4 regions of the Eubacterium sp. SB2 genome follow, and region 4 is predicted to be linked to each of the others. Evidence: predicted binding sites of a transcription regulator. Region 4 holds the regulator's gene; each other region holds the start of a gene.
The links. Region 4 encodes Rex, which represses fermentation and respiration genes when NADH is low (regulators of the CRP and FNR family bind a similar motif). Its sites were predicted from a motif close to ATTGTTAANNNNTTAACAAT; they were not measured.

Region 1: the regulator Rex is predicted to act here: its motif matches at 2,181-2,200, upstream of adhE (bifunctional acetaldehyde-CoA/alcohol dehydrogenase).
Region 2: the regulator Rex is predicted to act here: its motif matches at 1,530-1,549, upstream of fucO (lactaldehyde reductase).
Region 3: the regulator Rex is predicted to act here: its motif matches at 1,309-1,328, upstream of BN1938_RS01510 (glycerol dehydrogenase).

The regions. Positions count from the first base shown of each region.
Region 1 is NZ_LN865153.1:1,172,262-1,176,147, reverse strand. Features, by position in the region: gene rpsD (30S ribosomal protein S4) at 1-196, shown strand, start outside; gene BN1938_RS17545 (DNA-directed RNA polymerase subunit alpha) at 361-1,320, shown strand; gene BN1938_RS17540 (bL17 family ribosomal protein) at 1,446-1,982, shown strand; gene adhE (bifunctional acetaldehyde-CoA/alcohol dehydrogenase) at 2,259-3,886, shown strand, end outside.
Region 2 is NZ_LN865148.1:23,459-27,344, forward strand. Features, by position in the region: gene BN1938_RS00155 (transglutaminase domain-containing protein) at 1-158, opposite strand, end outside; gene fucO (lactaldehyde reductase) at 334-1,482, opposite strand; gene BN1938_RS00165 (TetR/AcrR family transcriptional regulator C-terminal domain-containing protein) at 1,616-2,185, opposite strand; gene BN1938_RS23570 (hypothetical protein) at 2,378-2,554, shown strand; gene BN1938_RS23235 (hypothetical protein) at 2,623-2,763, shown strand; gene BN1938_RS00175 (peptidoglycan-binding protein) at 3,385-3,886, opposite strand, start outside.
Region 3 is NZ_LN865148.1:305,509-309,394, reverse strand. Features, by position in the region: gene BN1938_RS01510 (glycerol dehydrogenase) at 183-1,283, opposite strand; gene BN1938_RS01505 (GNAT family N-acetyltransferase) at 1,564-2,049, opposite strand; gene BN1938_RS01500 (L,D-transpeptidase family protein) at 2,297-3,694, shown strand; gene pflB (formate C-acetyltransferase) at 3,857-3,886, shown strand, end outside.
Region 4 is NZ_LN865153.1:1,751,801-1,755,686, forward strand. Features, by position in the region: gene BN1938_RS20195 (ABC-F family ATP-binding cassette domain-containing protein) at 1-1,332, opposite strand, end outside; gene BN1938_RS20200 (redox-sensing transcriptional repressor Rex) at 1,585-2,229, shown strand; gene BN1938_RS20205 (bifunctional ADP-dependent NAD(P)H-hydrate dehydratase/NAD(P)H-hydrate epimerase) at 2,418-3,886, shown strand, end outside.

The DNA of each region.
Region 1 (3,886 bases), 580 kb from region 4:
AATTGAAATCAAAGAAAAGCACAAAGGAAGCCAGAGATACAAAGATATCCTGGAAGTAACAGGAGGAAATATGATTCCTGACTGGCTGGAAGTAGATGCTGAGAACCTGAAAGCTACAGTAAAAGAACTTCCTGCACGTGAGGCGATTGATGTTCCTGTTGATGAGATGCTTATCGTCGAGTTATATTCTAAATAATCCTTGAGTATAGCATGATAGTGACATCCGTGCCGCTGAAATCCGGTGATACCGTTTTGGCGGCAGGATGTAGTTTGTCACACCAGGGCCTGTTTAAACGGCCCCTGCGTGACACAGGCATCGTACCCCTCAACATATTTAAACCCATAAGGAGGGTCTGTGTAGTGTTTGATTTTAATAAACCTAATATTGAGATTACCGAAATTTCAGAAGATAAAAAATATGGAAGATTCGTTGTCGAGCCTCTGGAACGTGGATACGGAACAACATTAGGCAATTCCCTGAGAAGAATTATGCTTTCATCCCTTCCGGGAGCAGCTATCAGTTCTGTTAAAATCGACGGAGTCCTGCACGAATTCAGTTCCATTCCGGGTGTAAAAGAAGATGTAACCGAGATTATCATGAATCTGAAATCACTGGCAATCAAGAATACATCAGAATCAGACGAAGTAAAGACCGCATATATCGAATTTGAAGGAGAAGGTGTTGTAACAGGCGCTGACATCCAGGCGGATTCTGATATCGAGATTATGAATCCTGACCAGGTCATTGCAACCTTAAGCGGCGGCAAGGACAGCAAGTTGTACATGGAACTTACCATTACAAAAGGAAGAGGATACGTAAGCGCAGACAAGAATAAGAATGAAGACTTACCGATTGGCGTTATTCCGATTGATTCCATATATACTCCGGTAGACCGTGTAAATCTCACAGTAGAGAATACGCGTGTCGGCCAGATTACGGACTATGACAAACTGACATTGGACGTATGGACTAAAGGAACACTGCTTCCGGACGAGGCTGTCAGCCTTGCTGCGAAAGTGCTCAGCGAGCATCTGAAGTTGTTTATCGACCTCTCAGAAGTTGCTCAGGCTGCGGAAGTCATGATCGAAAAAGAAGATGATGAAAAAGAGAAAGTACTGGAGATGAGCATTGATGAATTAGAACTTTCTGTACGTTCTTATAACTGTCTGAAGAGAGCCGGCATCAATACCGTCGAGGAACTTACCAACAAGACACCGGAAGATATGATGAAGGTGCGTAACCTTGGACGTAAGTCACTGGAAGAAGTGCTGGCCAAGCTGAAGGAATTAGACCTTGAGCTGAACCAGGGCGATGAATAGCCACCGCACCATATAGATTATTACTTGAATTATCCTGTCAGTAAGCCCGAAGAGCATGGCGGGAGCATTTGATTAATAAGCCCGAAGATGCATAACCAAATGTTTGAAAATGGAGGATTAAAACAATGGCAAAGTATAGAAAACTCGGCAGAACATCCAGCCAGAGAAAAGCCTTAATCAGAAACCAGGTAACAGCTCTGCTGAACAATGGCAGAATCATTACGACAGAAGCAAAAGCAAAAGAGATCCGCAAAGTAGCGGAGGGATTAATTGCTATGGCTGTCAGAGAAAAAGATAATTACGAAGAAGTGACCGTAAAAGCAAAGGTTGCACGTAAAGATAAAGACGGCAAGAGAGTAAAAGAAGTAGTAGACGGCAAAAAAGTTACCGTATATGATGAAGTTGACAAGAAGATCAAGAAAGATATGCCGAGCAGACTTCACGCAAGAAGAGAGATGCTGAAGGTTCTTTATCCTGTAAAGGAAGTTCCGGCAGCTGCTGCAGGTAAGAAGAGAAATACAAAAGAAGTTGATCTTCCGGAAAAACTGTTCTCAGAGATCGCTCCTAAGTATACAGACCGCAACGGCGGCTACACAAGAATCGTAAAGATTGGCCAGCGTAAAGGTGACGCAGCTATGGAAGTGCTGATTGAATTAGTATAATTCTGGAAAGAAAAGTTTATAGAGATATAAATTTTTGATAAATAATGATACGGTCCGGCGGCCGCGGAAAGCTTATTGAATGGTAATGCTTTCCGCAGCCGCCGGATTTTTGTCTTCAAAGTATGGATTGCCTCTATTTTTGTGCAATATCAACAATAAATGTTAAAAAAATAACGTTAAATATTTGACAAAAGCAATATTGACAATTATTTAACGATAGGTTAAACTAAGACCTGTAATTAAGAAAATTATTCTATTACGGGAGGAAAAATAGAAATGGCAAAGAAGGAAAAGGTCGTAGTACCTGAGATTGTAGACAGCGTGGAAACACTCGAAGCAAAAATGAAAGCTATGCGTGAAGCCCAGAAAGTATTTGCTGGTTTCACCCAGGAACAGGTAGATAAGATTTTTTACGAGGCAGCCATGGCTGCGAATAAGATGCGTATTCCACTCGCAAAGATGGCGGTAGAAGAGACACAGAGGGGAATCGTGGAAGATAAGGTTATCAAGAACCACTATGCAGCTGAGTACATTTACAATGCGTATAAAGACACAAAAACATGTGGTGTGATAGAGGAAGATGCGGCGTTTGGCATTAAAAAGATAGCAGAACCGATTGGTCTGGTAGCTGCGGTTATTCCGACTACAAACCCGACATCAACAGCGATCTTTAAAACACTGCTTTGTCTGAAGACCAGAAATGCAATCATCATCAGCCCCCATCCTGCTGCTAAAGCATGTACGATCGAGGCGGCAAAAGTTGTTCTGGACGCAGCCGTAAAGGCAGGCGCTCCGGAAGGCATTATCGGATGGATTGATGTACCGTCTCTGGAATTAACAAACACCGTTATGAAGGATGCAGACATCATTCTTGCAACCGGCGGACCGGGAATGGTGAAGGCTGCTTATTCATCAGGCAAGCCGGCTCTCGGCGTAGGACCTGGAAACACACCGGTAATTATTGACGAGACAGCAGATGTTAAGATGGCAGTAAACTCCATTATACATTCCAAGACATTCGACAACGGCATGATCTGCGCATCTGAGCAGTCTGTAACAGTTCTTGACAGCATTTATGAGGAAGTGAAAAAAGAATTTGCTTACCGTGGATGCTATTTCCTGAAAAAGGGAGCAGAGCTGGATAAAGTACGCAAGACAATCATTATCAACGGTGCACTGAACAGCAAGATTCCGGGCAAATCAGCATACGAAATTGCAAAAATGGCTGGAGTGGATGTTCCGGAAAACACAAAAATCTTGATAGGTGAAGTGGAATCAGTAGACATTTCCGAAGAGTTTGCACATGAAAAATTATCTCCTGTACTTGGTATGTATAAAGCAAAAACTTTTGATGAAGCGTTGGAAAAAGCAGCCCAGCTTGTAGCCGACGGCGGATACGGCCACACCGCTTCCCTGTATATCCATCCGGCACAGACAGAGAAAATAGCAAAACATGCAGCAGCCATGAAAACGTGCCGTGTTCTTATCAACACACCTTCTTCTCACGGCGGCATCGGCGACCTTTACAACTTCAAAATGGCTCCATCCCTCACACTGGGATGCGGCTCATGGGGCGGAAACTCCGTTTCTGAAAATGTAGGGGTAAAACACTTACTGAATGTTAAGACAGTGGCTGAGAGGAGAGAGAATATGCTTTGGTTCAGAACACCTGAAAAGGTTTACTTCAAAAAAGGCTGTATGCCGGTTGCACTGGATGAGCTGGGAACAATTATGCACAAGAAAAAAGCATTTATCGTTACCGACTCCTTCCTGTACAAAAATGGCTACGTAGCTCCGATCGAGGCAAAACTGGATGAAATGGGTATCCAGCATTCATGCTTCTACGAAGTGGCTCCGGACCCGACACTGCAGTGTGCTCAAAAAGGTGCAGACCAGATGAGAGC
Region 2 (3,886 bases), on a different contig from region 4:
ACCTGGACCTTCACCGTCTCAATCACTTCTTTTGTGGACGCAAAAAGGCCTGGGAGCTGCTGAAAAGCCACCGCTCCCAAACCTGTAAAAATGCCTGTCAGAATGAATATTCCGGCTACGACCGGCCATTTTCTTCTTTTTTTCCTTCTTCCTGCCATAATCCTTCCCCGTTCTGCCGCTTCCCCACACCTGTGCGATCCCCGCCGTTCTTACAGAGGGAGCCCTGGCTCCGCCGGTGCGGCGGGAGAGCAGCTTAAAGAAGAGACCTGAACAGAGCTGCCCGCCGTTCTTACAGAGGGAGCCCTGGCTCCGCCGGTGCGGCGGGAGAGCAGCTTAAAGAAGAGACCTGAACAGAGCTGCAATGTCCTCTACGGAAGTCTCCTTCGGATTCCCCGGCCTGCAGGCATCCGCATATGCCGATTCAGACAAAAACGCAATGTCCTCCTCTTTGGCAATGCCTTTGAGGTCTGCCGGGATTCCGACATCTGCAGATAGCTTTTTCACTGCATCCACTGCCGCCCTGCGGTACTCTTCCTGTGTCATATTTTCGGTTCCTTCCACACCCATGGCTTTTGCGATCTCCCTGTACTTCTCTCCTGTGGCGTCTGCATTGTACTCCATAACCGTTGGGAGCAGAATCGCATTCGCAACTCCATGCGGTGTGTCATAAAGTGCGCCCAGCGTATGTGCCATAGAATGCACAATTCCCAGCCCTACATTGGAGAATCCCATCCCTGCCACATACTGTCCAAGCGCCATGTCCGCTCTTCCCTCCGGCGTATTGTCGACTGCGCCTCTCAGGGAGCGGGCGATAATCTCAATAGATTTTAAGTGGAACATATCTGATAATTCCCATGCTCCGGCCGTAATATACCCCTCAATTGCATGTGTCAGCGCATCCATGCCCGTGGATGCTGTCAGCCCCTTCGGCATGCTGGACATCATGTCCGGATCAATCACTGCCACGATCGGGATATCGTGGGGGTCAACACATACAAACTTTCTGTTCTTTTCAACATCTGTTATCACATAGTTAATCGTAACTTCCGCTGCCGTACCGGCTGTCGTCGGAACCGCAATAATCGGCACACACTTATTTTTCGTGGGTGCGGTGCCTTCCAGGCTTCTGACATCCTCAAATTCCGGGTTGTTGATGATGATACCTACCGCTTTGGCTGTATCCATAGAAGATCCGCCGCCAATTGCAATGATATAGTCCGCACCGGAGGACCGGTACGCAGCGACTCCCGTCTGCACATTCTCAATGGTCGGATTGGGCTTAATATCTGAATAAAGTTCATACGCCAGATCATTTGACTCCAGCACATCCAGCACCTTCTGTGTAACCCCAAACTTCACCAGATCCGGATCAGAACACACAAATGCCTTCTGAAATCCCCTGGCCTGAACTTCAGCCGCAATATTATTGACCGCCCCTGCTCCATGGTAAGATGTTTCATTCAAAATAAATCTGTTTGACATAGCACATATCCCCTTTACATTTTATAGATTGCCTTGCAGCATCATTTATTGTTATAATTATAACAACCTGAAACATACAGAGACAAGTTACAAAATGGCGTCTATGTAACATTTATTCTTACAATACCAGATCCTATTCATCCTGCAAATCAGGCTGCAGTTCAGAGAGCAGTTCTTCCAACGGCTGCGGGAGCGCCTGTATGAGCAGATCTGCCATCTTCTCCGGAGCCAGATCCATATTTCTCCTGGCCCACCGGGCAGTCATATAGATGGAACCTCTGCAGTACATCTCCAGCAGAAAGCAGATATCCTCATCCAGCGGTTTTTTCGTCTTCTTTTCTATGATATTCTTATAAAACTGCAATATGCATTCATAGTCATAAGCAACCAGGGAATTGTAATCCTCCGACTGAAAAGCTGCTGCAAAGAATGTCTGTTCGTTTTTGATAAACCAAAACTTTTTCTCAAGCCCCTCCCTTAAGGTCATGCTGACACCCATCTGCAGAAAAGACTTCTTAGCAAGACGTTCAAAATGCCAATTCACCAGATCATATTTATCCAAAAAGCAGCGGTAAAAAGTCTGTCTTGTCATACCGCTCTTTTCTACAATCTCTTTCACCGTTATCTTATCCAACGGTTTCGCGCCCATCAGTTCTGTCATGGCTGTCACGAACTTTTGTTTCGTCCTATCCCCATTATCCATGCTTTTCACCTCTATATAAATTATAGTTTAGGATCCCCTAAACTTCAAGGTTGTTGTATCATAAATCATCCAATAAATATATTCTGATCAAGTTATGTGTTTCTTTCCGTCACACATAACTCTCACCCTTAACAACATTTTAATTCTCACAGCCCATATTTTATGGTATGATAGCAGAAAGGAGTGATACAAATGATGCATGTATTTTATTGTATAAAATGCAAAAGATACCATTATACAAACAATCAGTCGCACGCAAACTGCTGTGGAGAACAAATGTATTATGTAGACGTGGATTTCACTGAATTTGTCAGAATGAACCGTGAAGAACGTGCAAGCTTCTTACAGCTTTATTCTCTTGCAGAATAAGGCTGTATTTCTGCATATTTACCTTAATTCTGCACACACTATCATAAAAAGTGCAAGGAGGTTGTAATATGAGAGAAATCAAAATGCCCTCAAAGACAGCTGAAGAAAATGAATACGATGACCATAACATTCCCGAAATCGATCTGCCGGGAAAAGCAAGCGTAGGAAACATCATCCCCGATGAAGTTCCGCGGCGCGACGGGGATTAAGTAAGGGGGACGCTAAGTAAAGCAGGAGGCAGAATTGCCCCGGGGCAGGGTGTGGTATTTCCGGGCACTGTCCGTTTACTTAGAATCCGTAGCAGAAAAAAAGAGGCTGCTGATGGAACCAGCCGTATTTGGCACGAAATTCTGATGAATTTCGCGCCAAATACGGCTTTAGAATTTAATATGAGACATCAAATTCTATCCATCAGCAGCCTCTTTTCTTCTGCAACGGCTTCTAGCGCGCACTCTATGCGCCCGGAAACACCACACCCAACCAATTCAATCCGCCTCCCCCGACCGGAATCCCCGCCGGTAAATTCATACCCCCGGCCGGATGCAAGCAGCCGCCGGAACCGGACATAGGTGTGGCTGGAGGCGTAGCTGCGGTTGTTAGCTGGAGTTAAGTAAAATAGAAGGAAAACCGGGGCAAAAAATGTAATCACCAAATTACATTTTTTCCTGGGCCCAGCGCGCGAACCCATCAAGGGTTCGGGTGATGTGCCCAGGCTGCTCCGGTTTTCCTTCTATTTTACTTTACTCCAGCTTACAGCCGCAGCCCCGTCTCCAGCCACACCTATGTCCGGTTCCGGCGGCGGACTATGCACTTCTCCCTCCCGCAAGAATTCACCCCAATTCCGCAATACGTGATACTCCTACGTAGATTTCTGATATTTTGTACCAGGTTCTATAGTCCACGGTTCCCGTCTGCGGAAGGCCGAACACGGACTGGAATTTTTCTACGGTTGCAGCCGTTGCCGGCCCGTATATTCCGTCTGCATCGATTTTAGGGATGGCGGGATATGCCCCGGCTATGACGTTAAGCTGTTCCTGCATCTGCCTGACTTTATCGCCGCTGGAGCCGATCTCCAGAGTGTAGCCCGGCCAGGAGGAGGGGACTCCGGATATTTCCTGGGCGGTGTTGATATACATGTCGTCTCCGTAATAATAACGCAGAATCTCGATCGGGCTGTAGCCCTGCTCCCCGAGCGCCATTGACCCCCACTGTGTCATCCAGTTTGGACAGGTTACCCTGCGCCCGTCGCAGTACTGTGTCAGGATCGGCTGCCTTACATTAGGTCTGGACAGATAATCCGCAAATAACTCATCTACGATCACAGAGATTGTA
Region 3 (3,886 bases), on a different contig from region 4:
AGTTTTTTGCGGCAGGTGAACCTCTCAGGACAGGCTGGACGCATCCGGGCGGAAGGAAAGGCTATCTTGGGTGTGGATCCGGGCGGGGGAGGCGGATGGTGTTGGCTGCACTCACGAAAACTTCCCCCGGCTTAGAGGGGGTTACTTATTTTGCGATGTACTTATTGAATCTAACGTTTTTCTTAAGCTTCTCCCAGGAAGTATCTGCCGTATGCATCGGCGGCTTTGATTGCTGCGCATACGGTTTCTGGGGTGACTTCGAACGGCAGGTTATGCAGGGTGTCATTTTCTGCGCATGCTGCGGTGGCAACGGCCATGAGTTTTTCTTCGGTTACTTCTTTGATTCCCAGTTCTTTTAATGTTACGGGCAGGCCCAGTTCGATGCAGAAGTCGATGATTTCCTGGAGTTCTTCTGCGGGGATGTTTTCGAGTACCAACTGGGTGATTGTCCCGAATGCTACTTTTTCGCCGTGGTACATGTGGTGGCAGTCTTCCAGAACTGTCAGGCCGTTGTGGATGGCATGTGCTCCTGCGAGTCCGCCGCTTTCAAAGCCGATTCCGCTCAGCAGGGTGTTGGCTTCTATTACTTTTTCTACAGCTGCGGTGCATGCTCCTGCTTCCAGTGCAAGTTTTGCTTTTACGCCTTCTTCCATTAATGTATCAAAGCATAATTTTGCCAGGGCCATAGCTGCTGAGGTCACTTTTCCGCCTGCACAGGTAGCGGCGCCTTTTGTCTGTACCGCTCTTGCCTCAAAATATGTGGCAAGGGCATCCCCCATGCCGGATACGGTTAAACGTACCGGTGATTTTGAAATAATGTCCGTATCCATCAAGACCATATTCGGATTAGCCGGAAGGAATAAATACTCCTCAAATACGCCTTCATCCGTGTAGATCACAGAAAGAGCGCTGCAAGGAGCGTCCGTAGATGCAATGGTAGGGCACACCAGAACCGGCGTATGTCCATAATAAGCCACTGCTTTAGCCGTATCCAGAATCTTTCCGCCCCCGATCCCAATCACAAGATCACAGTTTTCCTTCTTCAAAATCTCAGTAAGACGATTAATTTCATTCTTGCTGCATTCACCATTAAAATAATCATATACGATTTCAAAATCCTGACCGGCAAAGCTTCCATCAACAATATTGCCGATCCGCTTATAACCAGATTCTGTAATAAGAATCAAAGCCTTCTTCCCATACACCTTCGCATAATCACAGAGCCTTGCCATCTCGTTAGCACCCTGTACGTATTTGCCCGGACTAATTAAAATATTTGCCATTTGTAATTCCTCCTAAATCAATCAGTATGTTATTTTATTAACAATCATATTATGCACTGATTCTCCAATAAAGTCAATCCCGTACCAAAACTTTCTCACACCCAGATTCCTCTTACGGTAACAATTCAGACAAGCCTGAACTGTTACAATTTACGTTACCATCCGAGTGGGAGGTCTTCCCCACCGTTTGGATGAACCAGCCTGCCGTGGAACGGAGCGGGGACAGACGGAAACATATATCTGTCCGTCTGTCCCCGCTCCGTCCCACGGCAGGCATCCCCTACATTCGTTTCTGATATCCCAGCCGCTCACTTCCATCCTCCAGATAGATGATCCCGCAGTACTGAAACCCATTTTTATCGAGCATATGCTGCATGACCACATTATCTCTGTGTGTATCAATACGGAGATTCCTGCACTGCTCCAGTGCCCAGTTCAGGCAGAAGGATGCAGCTCCGCGGATGGTGCCGTCTGAGGTAATCCTGTGTACAACCCCATAGGGGGATTCATCCAGCCACTGACCGTTATATATTTTAGTATAAGTATCATCACGGCCCTCCTTATAATAGAATGCAGCTATGATATTGCCGTGTTCTTCGCAGACATAACTGTTTCCATCCTCAATATCCTGAGCCAGCAGTGCTTTCGGCGGATAGGTGCTGCCCCATTGTGTGGGATTTCCGTGGCTTGTCATAAACATTCTTGCGCTTTCATACATTTTCAGCAGAATTTCCAGATCTGCCAGCCTTGCCTTTCTAATTTTCATGTTTAAATACTACCTTTCAAATGTTATTTATTCTGATAATAATACATCGCATACTATGCAATATATGTGCGGTTTTAGTAATGGTTTTATGATGTTTAAAATAAATTACACACATATTTTTATTTTAAAACGATTCACATATTAAAGCAATTAGAAAAAATACTGAAAATTTGTAGCCTTTTGCCTTGAAAATCCGTCTATTTAATGTAATGATAATACTGTATTACTATAGAGGAGGGCACATAAGATGAGCGGCAAGAAGAAGGTGTTACTGGCAGGGGGGATAGCAGCTGGCATTTTGATCTGTATTTACTGTGGCATATCTATTTATTTCATGAATCATTTCTTTCATAATACCAGGATCAATGGTGTGGATTTTTCCATGAAAACGGCAGATGAGGCCGAGCGGTATTTTGCAGGGCAGATTGATGGGTATGCGCTGAAAGTTACTCCGATAGAAGGCGGCAGTGAGGAGATCAGCGGATCATCGATATCAATGAAGTATAAGAAGAGCAAAGAGCTGGATAAAGCGCTGAAGGAGCAGGGGGCGTTTCTTTGGCCTTCGATGTTTTGGAAGGATCATAAGGTGAAGCTGTCTCTGGGTTTTGATTATGACCAAAAACAGCTGGAGGAAAAGATTCAGGCGCTGCAATGTTTCCAGAATGAAGAAAAGAGCGATCCGGAGAGCGCTAAGCCGGAGTTTGATGGGGATAAGTTTGTTGTAAAGCCGGAGGTGCTGGGGACAAAAGTCGATCAGGAGCCGATGAAGGAAAAGCTGATACAGGCAGTGCAGGGGCTGGAAGAGGAATTCAGCCTGGAGAAAGAAGACTGTTATCTGAAGCCGAAGTATACTGCGGATTCAAAAGAGGTGGCGGCTGCCTGCGATACCTTGAACAAGTACTGCGGGACAAGCATCACTTACGATATGGCGCCGCATAAAGAAGTGGTGGACAAGGCGCTGATTTCTACTTGGCTGTCCTGGGATGAGAGCATGAATGTTACTTTCCACGAAGACAAGGTCAGAGAGTATATGAATCAATTTGCCGCAAAATACGAAACTCTTTATGGGACTCGTCCGCTGACCACGCCCTGGGGAAAAGCGACGGAAGTAAGCGGCGGCACCTACGGCTGGGCAATCAATGAGGCGGCTGAGGCGGATGCTCTGATCGCCAGTATTAAAGCAGGTGAGCAGGCAACCAAAGAGCCGGTATATGAGCAGCGGGCGGCAAGCCATGAGCAGCAGGACTGGGGCAAAACATTTATTGAGGTGGATCTGAGTGCGCAGTATATGTGGTATATTGTTGATGGGAATGTGGCCTTTGAGACGGCTGTGGTAACCGGCAAGCCTTATGAACACTCCACACCGGCGGGGGTATATGACATCCTTATGATGATCCCAGGCACTACCCTTGTGGGAAATATTGTGCCTGAGACGGGAGAGCCGGAGTACCGGACATGGGTGGACTACTGGATGCAGGTGACTTACGGCGGTGTCGGATTCCATGATGCCACATGGCAGCCCGCTTTCGGGGGAGATCTGTACTGGAGCATTGGTTCCCACGGATGTATTAATATGCCGTTGGACGGCGCGGCGACATTATACAGCATGATATCGAACGGGACTCCTGTTGTCATGCACTACTGATACACATAAGCGGAGAAGAAAACACTATATATTGTATAAAATTAGATACAAGGCCTATAATGAAAACTATTATCATTTATCCTCTTGTCTTTTATTTAACGAAATGATATACTGGGCGGGAACTAAAAGATAACCTGATACATCAAAGGAGGATTTTATAATATGGCTCATTACGATCAGTGGGAAGGATTT
Region 4 (3,886 bases):
GTCCCCGATCAGTTTGTACACGTCATCACCGGTAAACTGGAATGCGGCTAGCGTATTTCTGATCTGCGTATTATTCAGAGTTGGATAGTCATCCGAAATCTCGTCAAATATATTTTTCTGGTCGTGCAGCACATGGTGTTCCTGATCGTAATAACCGATTCTCACCTTAGACCCCAGAGTAAAGGAGCCCGTATCCGGGGGAACCACCTGGTTGATAATCTTAAGCAGCGTGGTTTTCCCGGTGCCGTTGTCACCGATTACAGCCACATGTTCGCCGCGTCTGATATCAAAGCTGATATCCGTAAATAAGGTCTGACTGTCAAAGCTTTTAGACAACCCCTCCACTGAAAGCACGTCGTTGCCGCTCAGGCAAGAGGGCTCCAGGGAAAAATGGATCTCCTTCGCCGCCTCCTGGGGCTTATCGACCAGCGTCATCTTATCCAGCAGTTTTTCACGGCTTTCCGCGCGCTTGATGGACTTCTCACGGTTAAAAGACCGGAGTTTTTCTATGACGGCCTCCTGATGCTTGATTTCCCTCTGCTGGTTCAGATATTCTTTCATCATGGCGTCGCGGATCTGTTGTTTTTTGTCCGCATAGGCCTTATAGTTGCCGGCGTACATCCGGACAGCCCCATTTTCGATCTCCACCACTTTTGTGACCACTCTGTTTAAGAAGAAACGATCATGGGAGACGATAAATACGGCGCCGGGGTAGTTCAGCAGATAGGTCTCAAGCCAGGTGATGGAATTTAAATCCAGATGGTTTGTGGGCTCATCCAGAAGCAGGATATCGGGTTTTGTGAGGAGCAGTTTTCCCAGGGAAACCCTTGTTTTCTGCCCTCCGGAAAGGGTGTCCGTTTTTTTGTCAAAATCCTCCTCCTGAAAACCAAGTCCTTTTAGGACGCCTGTCAGCTCGCTTTCGTAAGCATACCCATTCTGTGCCTCAAACGCGGACATCATGCGATGATAGGTATCGAGCCTGCTCTGAAGGGCATCACCGCTCAGAGACTTCAATTCCTTTTCAATAGCACGGATTTGATTTTCCAACTCGATAATATCAGCCTTTGCTGTCTTTACTTCCTCATATATGGAGCGGCCGCCCTCGAGTTTCTGCTGCTGTGCGAGATATCCGAGAGTTTTCCCTTTTGTAACTACAATTTCACCGCTGTCGGCTGGCTCTTCCTTTACGATCATCTTAAGAATGGTGGATTTTCCGGCCCCGTTTACTCCGACCAGAGCCGCTTTTTCTCTGTCTTCTATATGAAAAGAGCCGTCTCTGACAATGACCTGTCCACCGAAAGCTTTATTGAGATTATGGCATGCAAGTATCATAAGAAACCTCCTGTTGTCTTCTGTATCGGGCCTCCCTGTTCTGCTTCAGCCGCCGAACCCCGCTTGTTATCTTGAAAAATAAAGATTAATTTTCAGCTATGCTGAAAACCTGCCCGCGGGGCATGAGCTGCGGGATGCCCTTGCGTATACTTATTTCATTATAACGAAAATAGTTTAAAATACAACTAAAATTTGACTTTGCCCGTACAATTCTATATAATATGAAATAGATTAAGTTTGGAGGGGATAGCTGTGGAAGATAGAGAGATATCACGTGCGGTAATTGGACGGCTGCCCAGATATTACAGATATTTGGGAGAATTACTGGATGCAGGAGTAGAACGGATTTCATCAAATGACCTGAGCAAGAAGATGAGCGTCACTGCATCTCAGATTCGCCAGGATTTAAACAACTTTGGTGGTTTCGGCCAGCAGGGCTATGGATACAATGTTAAGTATCTCTATACAGAGATCGGAAAGATTCTGGGACTGAACAGAAAACATAACGTAATCATAATAGGAGCGGGTAACCTGGGACAGGCGCTTGCCAATTACGCGGCTTTTGAAAAGAGCGGCTTTATACTGCAGGGAATTTTTGACGTGAATCCAAGACTGGAAGGGGTAACTATACGAGGAATCCCAATCCGTATGATGGACGACCTGAGAGAATTTGTTGAAAATACGGACATAGAGATTGCTGCATTGACGATTCCAAAGTCAAAAGCGGTGGAAGTAGCCGATATGCTTGTTGAGAATGGTATCAAGGGCATATGGAATTTTGCGCACACTGATCTGCACCTGCCGGATGATGTGATCGTAGAAAGCGTACATTTGTCTGATAGTTTGATGAAACTGTCTTATAATATCAGCCGTTACAATGAAGAACATGATAATTGATTAACAATATAAAACGTGTAACAAAGGCACTGCGCCTTCGTTGCACGTTATTTCACTTATTAGGACACCTGCGCCTATCAGATACAATCCCTTCGGTGGATACGCACAGTGGTATTAGAGGCAGATGCCGGTGAGGACGCTGCGGACGCGGGTTTCACAAGCGAAACACAATAAAGGAGAGTGAGTATATGAGATATCTGCCGACCGGTGAATGGATGCAGAAAGCGGACAATTACACGATCCATGAGATCGGGATTCCCTCTATGGTGCTGATGGAGCGGGCTGCTCTGGCGGCGGTGGCCGTTATGGAGCAGGAAAAGATCAATACACACAGAACGCTGGTGGTCTGCGGCTCCGGCAACAACGGCGGCGACGGCTTTGCAGTTGCGCGCCTGTTAAAAGAAAAAGGCTGTGATGTTGAGGCCGCTTTCATCGGAAACGAAGAATCCAGGACTCCTGACTGCATGCAGCAAATGAAAATCGCTGAAAATTGCGGTGTTCCTGTAGTAACAACAATCAGCAGGAAGGAATATACTGTTATAGTGGATGCCGTTTTCGGCGTGGGCCTGAACCGGGAGATTTCGGGAGCATACGCGGCAAATATTAAAAAGATGAATGCGCTGCCGGGACAGAAGATTGCCATAGATATCCCTTCCGGCATCTGTTCTGCCACAGGAAAGGTATTAGGGACGGCATTTTCAGCCGATCTGACGGTGACTTTTGAGTGCGAAAAGCTGGGCTGTGTTTTACATCCGGGCTGCCAATATGCCGGAAAAACTGTTGCCGTATCCATCGGAATCAGCCGGAAGCTTTTTGAAAAAGAACCGGGTGTCTGCTACACATTTGAAAAATCGGACCTGCCGGAGATGATCCCGCCCCGAAGGCCCAATTCACATAAAGGAACCTATGGGAAGATCCTGATGATTACCGGAAGCCGCGGTATGTCGGGCGCCGCATATCTGAGTGCGAAGGCCGCGTATAGATGCGGCGCGGGTCTGGTCCGGATTTATACACATGAAGATAACCGGGTGATATTGCAGCAGCTTTTACCGGAAGCGATTGTAAGCACTTATACTGAATATGAGGAAGAAGCCATTCGGGATCTCCTCGCATGGGCGGATGTGGCCTGCATTGGCTGCGGGCTCGGACAGAGCCGTGTTGCGGAGAGTATCTTGACTCAGGTCGTGAAAGAGGTTCAGATTCCCTGTGTGATAGATGCAGATGGGCTGAATATACTGGGGTGCCATCCGGAACTGCTGGAAGAACGGGAGCGGCCAATTGTCCTGACGCCGCATATGAAAGAAATGTCCGGCCTGCTGGGCTGTTCTGTTACAGAGCTGCAGGAAAAGCGTTTTGAGATGACCAGGGCATTTACAGACAGGGCGGGTGTTGTCTGCGTCTTAAAGGATGCACGAACAATTGCGGCCAAGTGGGACCGGCAGATATTCGTCAATACTGCGGGAAACAGTTCCATGGCAAAGGCCGGGTCCGGTGATGTGCTCGCGGGGGTTATTACAGGGCTGATGGCCCAGGGACTGAAGCCTTATGAGGCGGCTGTCTGCGGGGTATACCTGCACGCCTGTGCGGGAGACGAGGCCAAAGCAGCCAGGGGTTCCTACAGTGTGCTGGCAGAAGATATAACAGCGGGAATCGGGGA